2 regions of the Lachnoclostridium phocaeense genome follow, and region 1 is predicted to be linked to the other one. Evidence: a T-box and tRNA genes for the amino acid it is inferred to sense, from the RefSeq annotation. Region 1 holds a T-box; the other holds one or more tRNA genes.
What was found. The T-box of region 1 lies ahead of Q5911_RS11650 (valine--tRNA ligase). A T-box ahead of a tRNA ligase gene usually reads a tRNA of that ligase, here a tRNA-Val.
Positions count from the first base shown of each region.

Region 2: it has a tRNA-Val gene. The T-box ahead of Q5911_RS11650 (valine--tRNA ligase) is inferred to sense a tRNA for this amino acid. The anticodon was not compared.

Region 1 is NZ_CAUGIN010000027.1:28,385-33,161, reverse strand. It holds gene Q5911_RS11650 (valine--tRNA ligase) at 1-2,023, opposite strand, end outside; T-box leader at 2,123-2,368, opposite strand; gene Q5911_RS11645 (protein-ADP-ribose hydrolase) at 3,065-3,868, opposite strand; gene Q5911_RS11640 (DUF1848 domain-containing protein) at 3,885-4,777, opposite strand, start outside.
Region 2 is NZ_CAUGIN010000007.1:22,053-26,829, forward strand. It holds gene gdhA (NADP-specific glutamate dehydrogenase) at 1-1,177, shown strand, start outside; gene Q5911_RS04590 (LysE/ArgO family amino acid transporter) at 1,269-1,877, shown strand; gene Q5911_RS04595 (sugar O-acetyltransferase) at 1,953-2,570, shown strand; tRNA gene Q5911_RS04600 (tRNA-Val) at 2,713-2,785, shown strand; tRNA gene Q5911_RS04605 (tRNA-Met) at 2,794-2,867, shown strand; gene Q5911_RS04610 (hypothetical protein) at 2,996-3,262, shown strand; gene ispF (2-C-methyl-D-erythritol 2,4-cyclodiphosphate synthase) at 3,266-3,850, shown strand; gene Q5911_RS04620 (GNAT family N-acetyltransferase) at 3,857-4,777, shown strand, end outside.

The DNA of each region.
Region 1 (4,777 bases):
AAGTCCAGAGAGCCACGTTCGCTGACTCCGGCTCTTCCTTGGCATTGTACATTCTCTGTTTTACAAACTCGATATACCAGTCACAGAACTCATCCCAGATAAAGTCATAGACTTTCTGCAGAGCGATACCCAGCTCAAACTTGTCCATGTTCTCTGTGACATCCCGGATCAGCCTGCTGCACCTGGAAAGGATCCACTTATCCGCCGGCAGAAGCTTCTCAAGCTCCGGCTCTGTGATCGTTTTATCCTCCATGTTCATGAGAATGAACCTGGAAGCATTCCACACTTTATTAGCAAAGTTACGGCTGGCCTCCACTCTCTCATTGTAGAAGCGCATGTCGTTTCCGGGGGCATTTCCTGTCACCAGGGTCATACGCAGGGCGTCCGCGCCGTACTGGTCAATGATCTCCAGCGGGTCAATGCCGTTTCCTAAGGACTTGCTCATCTTGCGTCCCTGGGAGTCTCTCACAAGGCCGTGGATGAACACGGTGTGGAAGGGGCTCTTTCCTGTATGGGCATACCCGGAAAATACCATGCGGATCACCCAGAAGAAAATGATATCGTATCCTGTCACAAGTACATCTGTGGGATAGAAGTAGTCCAGGTCCTCGCTCTTTTCCGGCCATCCCAGCGTGGAGAAGGGCCACAGGGCAGAACTGAACCAGGTGTCCAGCGTATCCTCATCCTGTGTAAGATGGGTGCAGCCGCACTTCGGGCATTTCTCCGGCATTCCCCTGGATACTACTACCTCGCCGCACTCGTCGCAGTAGTAGGCCGGGATCCGGTGTCCCCACCAGATCTGACGGGAAATACACCAGTCACGGATATTTTCAAGCCAGTGCAGGTAGATCTTGTCAAACCGCTCCGGCACAAATTTCAGATCGCCGTTCTTCACAGCCTCGATGGCAGGCTTTGCCAGCTCATCCATCTTCACGAACCACTGCTGCTTGATGAGAGGCTCCACTGTGGTGTGGCAGCGGTCGTGGGTTCCTACGTTGTGAGAGTGGGGCTCTACCTTTACAAGGTATCCCTGCTCTTCCAGATCCTTCACCATGGCTTTTCTCGCCTCATAGCGGTCCATGCCGGCGTACTTGCCGCCGTACTGCTCATTGATGGTGGCGTCGTCATTCATGATGTTGATCTCAGGCAGGTTATGCCGTTTTCCAACCTCAAAATCGTTGGGGTCGTGAGCCGGTGTGATCTTCACGGCACCGGTTCCGAATTCTTTGTCTACATAGTAGTCCGCCACAATGGGGATCTCCCGGTCTGTCAGCGGAAGCAGACATTTCTTTCCTACGATGTCTTTGTATCTCTCATCGTCCGGATGCACAGCGATGGCTGTATCTCCCAGCATGGTCTCCGGACGGGTAGTCGCGATCTCCAGATAGTCATCTGTCCCTACAATGGGGTACTTGATGTGCCAGAAATGTCCATCCTGCTCCTCGTGCTCCACTTCCGCGTCGGAGAGGGATGTCTTACATACCGGACACCAGTTGATGATCCTGGATCCTTTATAGATATAGCCTTTCTCATACAGGCTGATGAACACTTCCTCCACTGCCTTGGAACAGCCCTCGTCCATGGTAAAACGCTCTCTGTCCCAGTCACAGGAAACACCCAGCTTCTTGAGCTGTCCCTCGATGGTTCCCGCGTACTCTTCCTTCCACTGCCAGGTGCGCTCCAGGAATTTCTCCCGTCCCAGTTCCTTCTTGTCAATTCCTTCCTCTTTGAGCTGGTTTGTCACCTTCACCTCTGTGGAGATGGCAGCGTGGTCTGTTCCCGGGATCCACAGGGCATTGTATCCCTGCATCCTCTTATAGCGGATCAGGATATCCTGCAGTGTGTTGTCCAGGGCGTGGCCCATATGCAGCTTTCCTGTGATATTCGGGGGCGGCATGACAGTTGTAAAAGGTTTTCTGCTCCTGTCTACCTCAGCGTGGAAGTATTTGTTCTCACACCACTTGTCATACAGTTTCGGTTCAATCTCTTTTGGATTGTAGGTTTTCTCCAGATTCTGGCTCATGGTCTTCCTCCTCATAATCATTCTTCCTGCGGATACACAGTGTATGTAACTGACACAGCGAAGGGATCTGATGAATAAAAAATCACCCCTCACTGAAACGTAAAGGGCGAATAACTTGTCCGCGGTACCACCTTTATTTAATATGGAAGAAACGCCTCCATATATCTTCTCTTATTCTGTAACGTGAACGACTCCGGGACGACTTACCTGCTGTCTGCCATTCAGCCATCCGGCTCCAAAGCTACCTTCCGCAGTTCCTTCTCCAGGCCGCCTCTCAGCCCACGGACAGCCCTCTCTTTTGTGGAGCGGTAACACCTGCGTACTCCTCTTCTTCTCCGCCTTTTTCATAAACTATCCATAATGATAGCCAGACAGTGTGGTTTTGTCAAGGAATTCACTGAATTTTCATAAACTCTTAAGAACTGGGATGTGGGGACTACAGACAAAAAGCAGATCCCCATTTAATAGTCAAACAGAATCATGTATTTACCCAGGGAGCCGTTGGGGTGCTATACCAGCCGCCAGATTTTGCAAAGGAGGCTGGTACTATGGTTACATACAGTGATCTTTTTACTTTTGTTATCATGCTGTGCGCTGTAATTACCCTTGTCATTACCTTTTACAGGCACAAAAAATAGTGCCCCTGTCCTGGTAAGATAAGGCACTATTTTAAGACTTTATTGTACCGGCGGCCAGGTGTGCACTGGCCAACGGCTCCCTTGTTAAGTACATTATACATTATGTCACAAAATACGTCAAATATTTTCGCTCAGTGGATGTTATTTTTTGACCCTTTTGTAACAGATAAAAATATCTTTGTCTAATAGTCTTTTTACCTCTTCTTGTTTCTTTTGAACTTCAGACTTAATAATTTCACTCATGGTACATTACTCCTCTGCGTATAAGTTAAAAATTTTGATATTCCATACATCTCATCTACATACTATTAATCCGTTTGCCCAAAATTTTCACGTTTTATCCACCACAGATGTGGATAACTTATTTCAGTCCGGGGGATAAGTAACCTGTTTTTTCACACGATTACCGAAAAATCTTCTGATAAATATGCAGGTCCTCCTCCTTAAACACATCAATTACCACCCGCTCAAGCCTGGAGCCGGACAAATATCTGTCGATCGTCTCCACAGCGATCCGGGCTGCCAACTTGCCTGGAAAATGAAATTCCCCCGTCGAGATGCAGCAGAAGGCCACCGATTTAAGCCCGCTCTTCTCCGCCAGCTTCAGGCAGCTCCTGTAGCAGGAGGCCAGCTCCTCCTTCTGCTTTTCCGTCACCTGCACGCCCACCACCGGGCCCACTGTGTGGATCACATATTTTGCGGGCAGATTGTAACCTTTTGTAATCTTTGCCTTTCCCACAGGCTCCTCGTAGCCCTGGGCTTCCATTAGCTGTGCGCACTCATTCCTGAGCTGAATGCCGGCCGCCGAGTGGATCGCATTGTCGATACAGCCGTGGCAGGGGACAAAACACCCCAGCATCTGGGAGTTGGCCGCATTGACTATGGCATCCACAGCCAGGGTGGTGATATCGCCCCGCCACAGCACGATCCGCCCGTCATTTTTGATAGCTGTACAGGGGTACTCCTGCCGGATCACAGGCAGGTCCTCCGCGCTCACAATGCCCTTTTCCTCCAGCTCCTCCCGAAGCAGCTCATCCTGCACCTGCAAAAAAGCGCTGTCCGCCTCCCCTGGCCAGCGCACATTCATCAGGCTGCGCAGAAGCCTCCGCTTCTCTGTATCATCTGCCGGCTCCTGTATGACAGCATAGCCGGGATTTTCTTTTTTCAGCTCCCGGATCAGCCAGGATGCTTTCTCCGAACGGTTCATTGTACTCCTCCAAAAATCACATAAAATCAAACAGCGAGAGTTGTATATCCCTGCTGGACGACACCTCTCTGTCTGTGATCGTCTCGTCTCCCTGCAGGTGTCCGATCAGAATGGGCGACTCCGGATCATGCTCACTCCTCCTGCTCTTTGCGCTGGCAAGGCTGGCTGTCGCGTAGCAGTAATGACACCCGTGGACGCAGGTGTCGTACATGCCGATGTCCACGCTCTCACAGCAGCCGCACTCCTTCCTCTGTCCCCTGTCTTTCTTCAGGTCCAGTTTATATCCGATGATCTCACGCACCTTCTCCTTGTCGATGCAGGCTGCATGCTGAATGCCATACCGGCTCAGATCGATCTTCTCCGCACAGGTATAGAGTGGGAGACCATACTTTGCAGCTATCCTGGAAAGTCCCTCCGCCAGCATAAATTTCTCCTCATCCTCCAGCTCACGAAACGGACTGCCTCTGTATGCGTCCACAAAACTGAAGATACACCGGGTCGTATAGGGATGCAGCCACTGGCACATCATATCAAACTTTTCCAAATGATAGTCAATGGTATATTTCTCCGTGAGGAGGATGGGGTCAAAGCGAAAGTCCACCCGTTCTTTCCCCAGCCGCTGGCTAAGAAGGATAAAGGAGGCAATAGACTCCTCTGTGGCCGGGAGCCCCGGCTCGATATCCTGCTCGTAGTCCGTGACCGTCATCTGAAAATAATAGGAATAGTCCAGCCTGTCCATCATCTTCAGATAGGGCAGCATGGGTTCCGGATTTTTCGTCCAGAACACAAAGCAGTCCACCACCTCAGGCGTAAGGCGGATGCGGCTCACCTTTTTTCTGTTGTAGGGGTTGGGGACCAGGACTTCCTCTGCCAGCAGCCGGTTCATAAACCACTCCGGATACAGGGCAG
Region 2 (4,777 bases), on a different contig from region 1:
AGAGCCTGAGAGACAGTTCAAGTTCCGTGTGCCGTGGGTGGACGACAACGGACAGGTACAGGTAAACACAGGCTACCGCGTACAGTTTAACAGTGCGATCGGACCATACAAGGGCGGCCTTCGTCTTCATCCGTCTGTAAACCTTGGTATTATCAAGTTCCTCGGATTTGAGCAGATTTTCAAGAACTCCCTTACAGGACTGCCCATCGGCGGCGGCAAGGGTGGTTCTGATTTCGATCCCAAGGGTAAATCAGACAGAGAAGTGATGGCATTCTGCCAGAGCTTCATGACAGAGTTATGCAAATATATCGGCGCTGACACAGACGTTCCGGCCGGCGACATCGGAACAGGCGCAAGAGAGATCGGATACATGTTCGGACAGTACAAGCGCATCCGCGGACTGTACGAAGGCGTTCTGACAGGAAAAGGCCTGACATACGGCGGATCCCTTGTAAGAACAGAGGCTACAGGATATGGTCTTCTGTACCTGACAGAGGAAATGCTGAAGATGAACGGTAAGGACATCGCAGGCAAGACCATCGCTGTATCCGGTTCCGGAAATGTTGCCATCTATGCTACAGAGAAGGCACAGCAGATGGGTGCAAAAGTAGTGACCATGAGCGACTCCACAGGCTGGGTATATGACTCTGAGGGCATTGACCTTGCAGCTATCAAAGAGATCAAGGAAGTAAACAGAGCAAGACTTTCCGAGTACAAGAAATACCGTCCCAATGCTGAGTACCATGAGGGCAGAGGCGTATGGAGCGTGAAAGTGGATATCGCTCTTCCCTGCGCGACACAGAACGAGCTGCATCTTGAGGACGCAAAAGCCCTTGTTGCAAACGGATGCATCGCAGTGGCAGAGGGTGCCAACATGCCTACAACACTGGATGCTACCGAGTACCTGCAGGAGAACGGCGTTCTCTTCGCACCTGGAAAGGCTGCAAACGCCGGCGGTGTTGCCACATCCGCTCTTGAGATGTCCCAGAACAGCGAGCGCTTAAGCTGGTCCTTCGAGGAAGTGGACAGCAAGCTGAAAGGCATCATGGTCAATATCTGCCACAGCATGGCTGACGCTGCCGAGAGATACGGACACGCAGGCAACTATGTGATGGGTGCAAATATTGCCGGATTTGAGAAAGTCGTAAATGCCATGGAGGCACAGGGTATCGTCTAGGATTTTCCTGGCGGTATGACCGGACATATATAAGTGGAAAAACGGCGCAGATGCGCCGTTTTTTCTACACATAAAAAGGAAGGAGGCGGCTATGGGATTTTTTCTGCAGGGGCTGTCGATAGGTCTTGCCTATGTGGCACCCATAGGACTGCAAAATCTTTTTGTCATCAACGGCGCGCTGACACATACGCGCCGCCGCGCCCTGGCGACCGCGCTGATCGTCATCTTCTTTGATGTGACGCTGGCTCTGGCCTGCTTTTTCGGCATCGGCGCGGTGATGCAGCGCTGGGAGTGGCTGCAGAGGATCATTCTGCTGGCGGGGAGCATTGTCGTCATTTCCATAGGGGCAGGCCTGCTGCGGGCAGAGACGGAGGAGTTAGACCGCTCCGGGGAGGTCATGTCCCTTAAAAAAACCATCTGTTCTGCCTGCGTTGTGACCTGGTTCAATCCCCAGGCCATCGTGGATGGGACCATGATGCTGGGAGCCTTCCGGGTGACGCTGCCTGCCTCGGAATCTCTTCCCTTCATCTGCGGCGTGGGGACGGCCTCCTGCCTGTGGTTTACAGGACTGACCCTTGTGATCTCCATGTTCAGCAGAAGGTTTAATGTCAGGGTGCTGCGGGTCATCAATGTCATCTGCGGCGTCATCATTCTCTTTTACGGGTGCAGGCTGCTCATCAGTTTCTTTCAGCTTATCTGACATATGGGTCGTCCTCGGTTGTTTTTTCTGCTATAATGATCATATTATGAAAATTCGAGAGTGGAGGAACAGGATATGGACAGGGAAACAGCAGAGAAAATGCACGGGGGCGGACTCTATCTGCCCACAGACGGGGATCTTCTTAAGGAGCAGGCGGTCTGCCTGGATCTTCTCTATGACTACAATCATCTGAAGCCCTCCAGGGGAGAGGAAAAGAGGGCGCTGCTGGAGAAAATGTTTGCAGAGATAGGCGAGGGATGTTATATTGAAACACCGTTCTATGCCAACTGGGGCGGAAAACATGTCCATTTTGGCAGCCATATCTATGCTAATTTCAATCTGACTCTGGTGGACGATACACACATCTATGTGGGGGATCACACAATGATCGGCCCCAATGTCATCATTGCCACGGGCGGACATCCGGTGCTTCCGTCTCTCAGGGAGCAGGAGTACCAGTTCAACCTGCCGGTGCATATTGGGAGAAACTGTTGGATCGGAGCGGGAGCCATCCTCCTTCCCGGTGTGACTGTGGGGGACAACACTGTGATAGGAGCAGGCAGTGTCGTGACAAAAGATATTCCGGCGGACGTGGTGGCGGTGGGAAATCCCTGCCAGGTGATGCGCCCCATCGGAGAGGAAGACAGAGAATTTTACTCCCGGGGACGGCGGATCGATCCGGATCTTTTGTAAATCCACAGCCCGAAAACGCCGTAAAAACGCCGTTTGCAACCCTTTTGAAAAAAATGTAAAAAAAGTGTTGACATTTGCTTGAAAATGATTGTATAATAGCAAAGCGGGTTGCGGGAAAGCAACCTGCAAGACCAGAAAATATGGGGTCTTAGCTCAGCTGGGAGAGCATCTGCCTTACAAGCAGAGGGTCATAGGTTCGAGCCCTATAGGCCCCATATCATATGGCGGGATAGCTCAGTTGGCTAGAGCATACGGTTCATACCCGTAGTGTCGCTGGTTCGAATCCAGTTCCCGCTACTCCCAGAAAACGGTGTCGGAAAACTTCCGGCGCCGTTTATTTTTGCCTTGCGGCAATCCCTCTCATTGACAAGCTCGATGTGATAATTATATACTTGTACATATGAAAAAATGAAGGAGCGAATACTATGAATGGAAAAACGAGAGACTGGATCTGGATCATTGTGGGAGGATATCTCACCTACACAGGCGTGCAGCTTGTTATGGATGTCCTGAACCAGAAGCCGGAAGGATATATCGGCTTTGTCGTGGCAGGCGTGCTCTTTGCGGTGTTTGGTGTGGGGCTGATCGTCTTTGCTATCAGAAATATGACAAAGCCTGTGGACGAGCAGGAGGAAGAAGAGCAGCCGTCCCTGGAAGAGCAGGCGAAAGATGAGGAAGAAAGCGGGGAATAGACCATGAGGATTGGAACAGGCTATGACGTACACAGACTGGCAGAGGACAGGAAGCTGATACTGGGAGGCGTGGAGATTCCCTATGAAAAAGGGCTTCTGGGACATTCTGATGCGGATGTCCTCCTTCACGCCATTATGGATGCCCTGCTGGGAGCAGCGGCCCTGGGGGATATCGGAAAACATTTCCCCGACACAGACGAGGTATACAGAGGGGCTTCCAGCCTGAAGCTCCTGGAGAGAGTGGGAGAGCTGGTGGAAGAGGAACTCTATGTGATCGGAAATATTGACGCCACGGTGATCGCCCAGCGCCCGAAGCTGGCCCCCTATATCGAACAGATGAGGGACAATGTGGCGGAGACTCTCGGCATCCGCAAGGACCAGGTCAATATAAAGGCCACCACAGAAGAAGGGCTTGGCTTTACAGGGAGCGGCGAAGGGATCGCAGCCCAGGCGGCTGCCTGCCTTGAGACGGTGGAAAATTATAGCTATGAGCCCCGGCTTCCCGAGGACGGTGGACAACCTGGAGACGGGTGCGCCACCTGCAGCGGCTGCCCGCGGGCAAAAGAACGATGGACAGAAGACAGGTGAAGGAAGATGCAGATCAGAAAGATCAGCGATGCAGAAAAAGGAAAGACCCGAAAGCTGTATGAGGAGATTTTCTCTGAAGACAGCGTTTCGTTTGTGGATTACTATTATACAGAAAAGACAAGGGACAACACCATCTATGTGGTGGAGGAGGACGGGGCCGTGCGTGCTATGCTACACCTCAATCCCTACACCTTGATGGTAAACGGAAAGGAAGAGCCCTCCCACTACATTGTGGCGGTGGCTACGGAAAAAGAATACCGGAAGAGAGGCTATATGGCAGCCCTTATCAGGACAGCGCTTGGGGACATGTATCAGGCAGGAGAGCCCTTCACATTCCTTATGCCGGCGGCGGAGGAGATCTATCTTCCCCACGGTTTTTCTACCGTGTATGAGCAGGAGCAGCGCTGTTTTGAGGGGGAGGGAAATCTTCCTGAAGAATGGAGCGCAAAGAGGGCTGCCCCGGGAGACGGTGCCCGGATAGGAGTTGCGGCTGAGAAGAGCCTGAGGGGACGCGCAAAAGTCTACGCAAAGCGGGATGAGGCTTACTATGAGAGGCTGATCCGGGAATACGAGAGCGACGGCGGCTGTCTGATGATCTGCGAGAAGGACGGGCAGATCGTGGACTGTCTGCCTGCGGTACCCCAGACTTCAAAGGACAGGCCGAAGATCATGGTGCGGCCGGTAAATGTCAGGCGGCTTTTGCTCCTTTTGGAGCTGAACTATCTGACTGCGGTGTGCTTTCGGGTGACAGATCCCCTTATCCCGGAGAACAACCAGGTGTTCATGCTGACCGGGACGGAGTTTTCGGGCGTGATGCTTATGGAGGGAAAGCCGGAGAACAGCGAGGGGACTTTGACGGTGGAGGCCCTGACAAAGCTGGTGTTTGGCAGTGTGTCTCCGGACGAGATCGAAAGGGAGCCCGGCGTC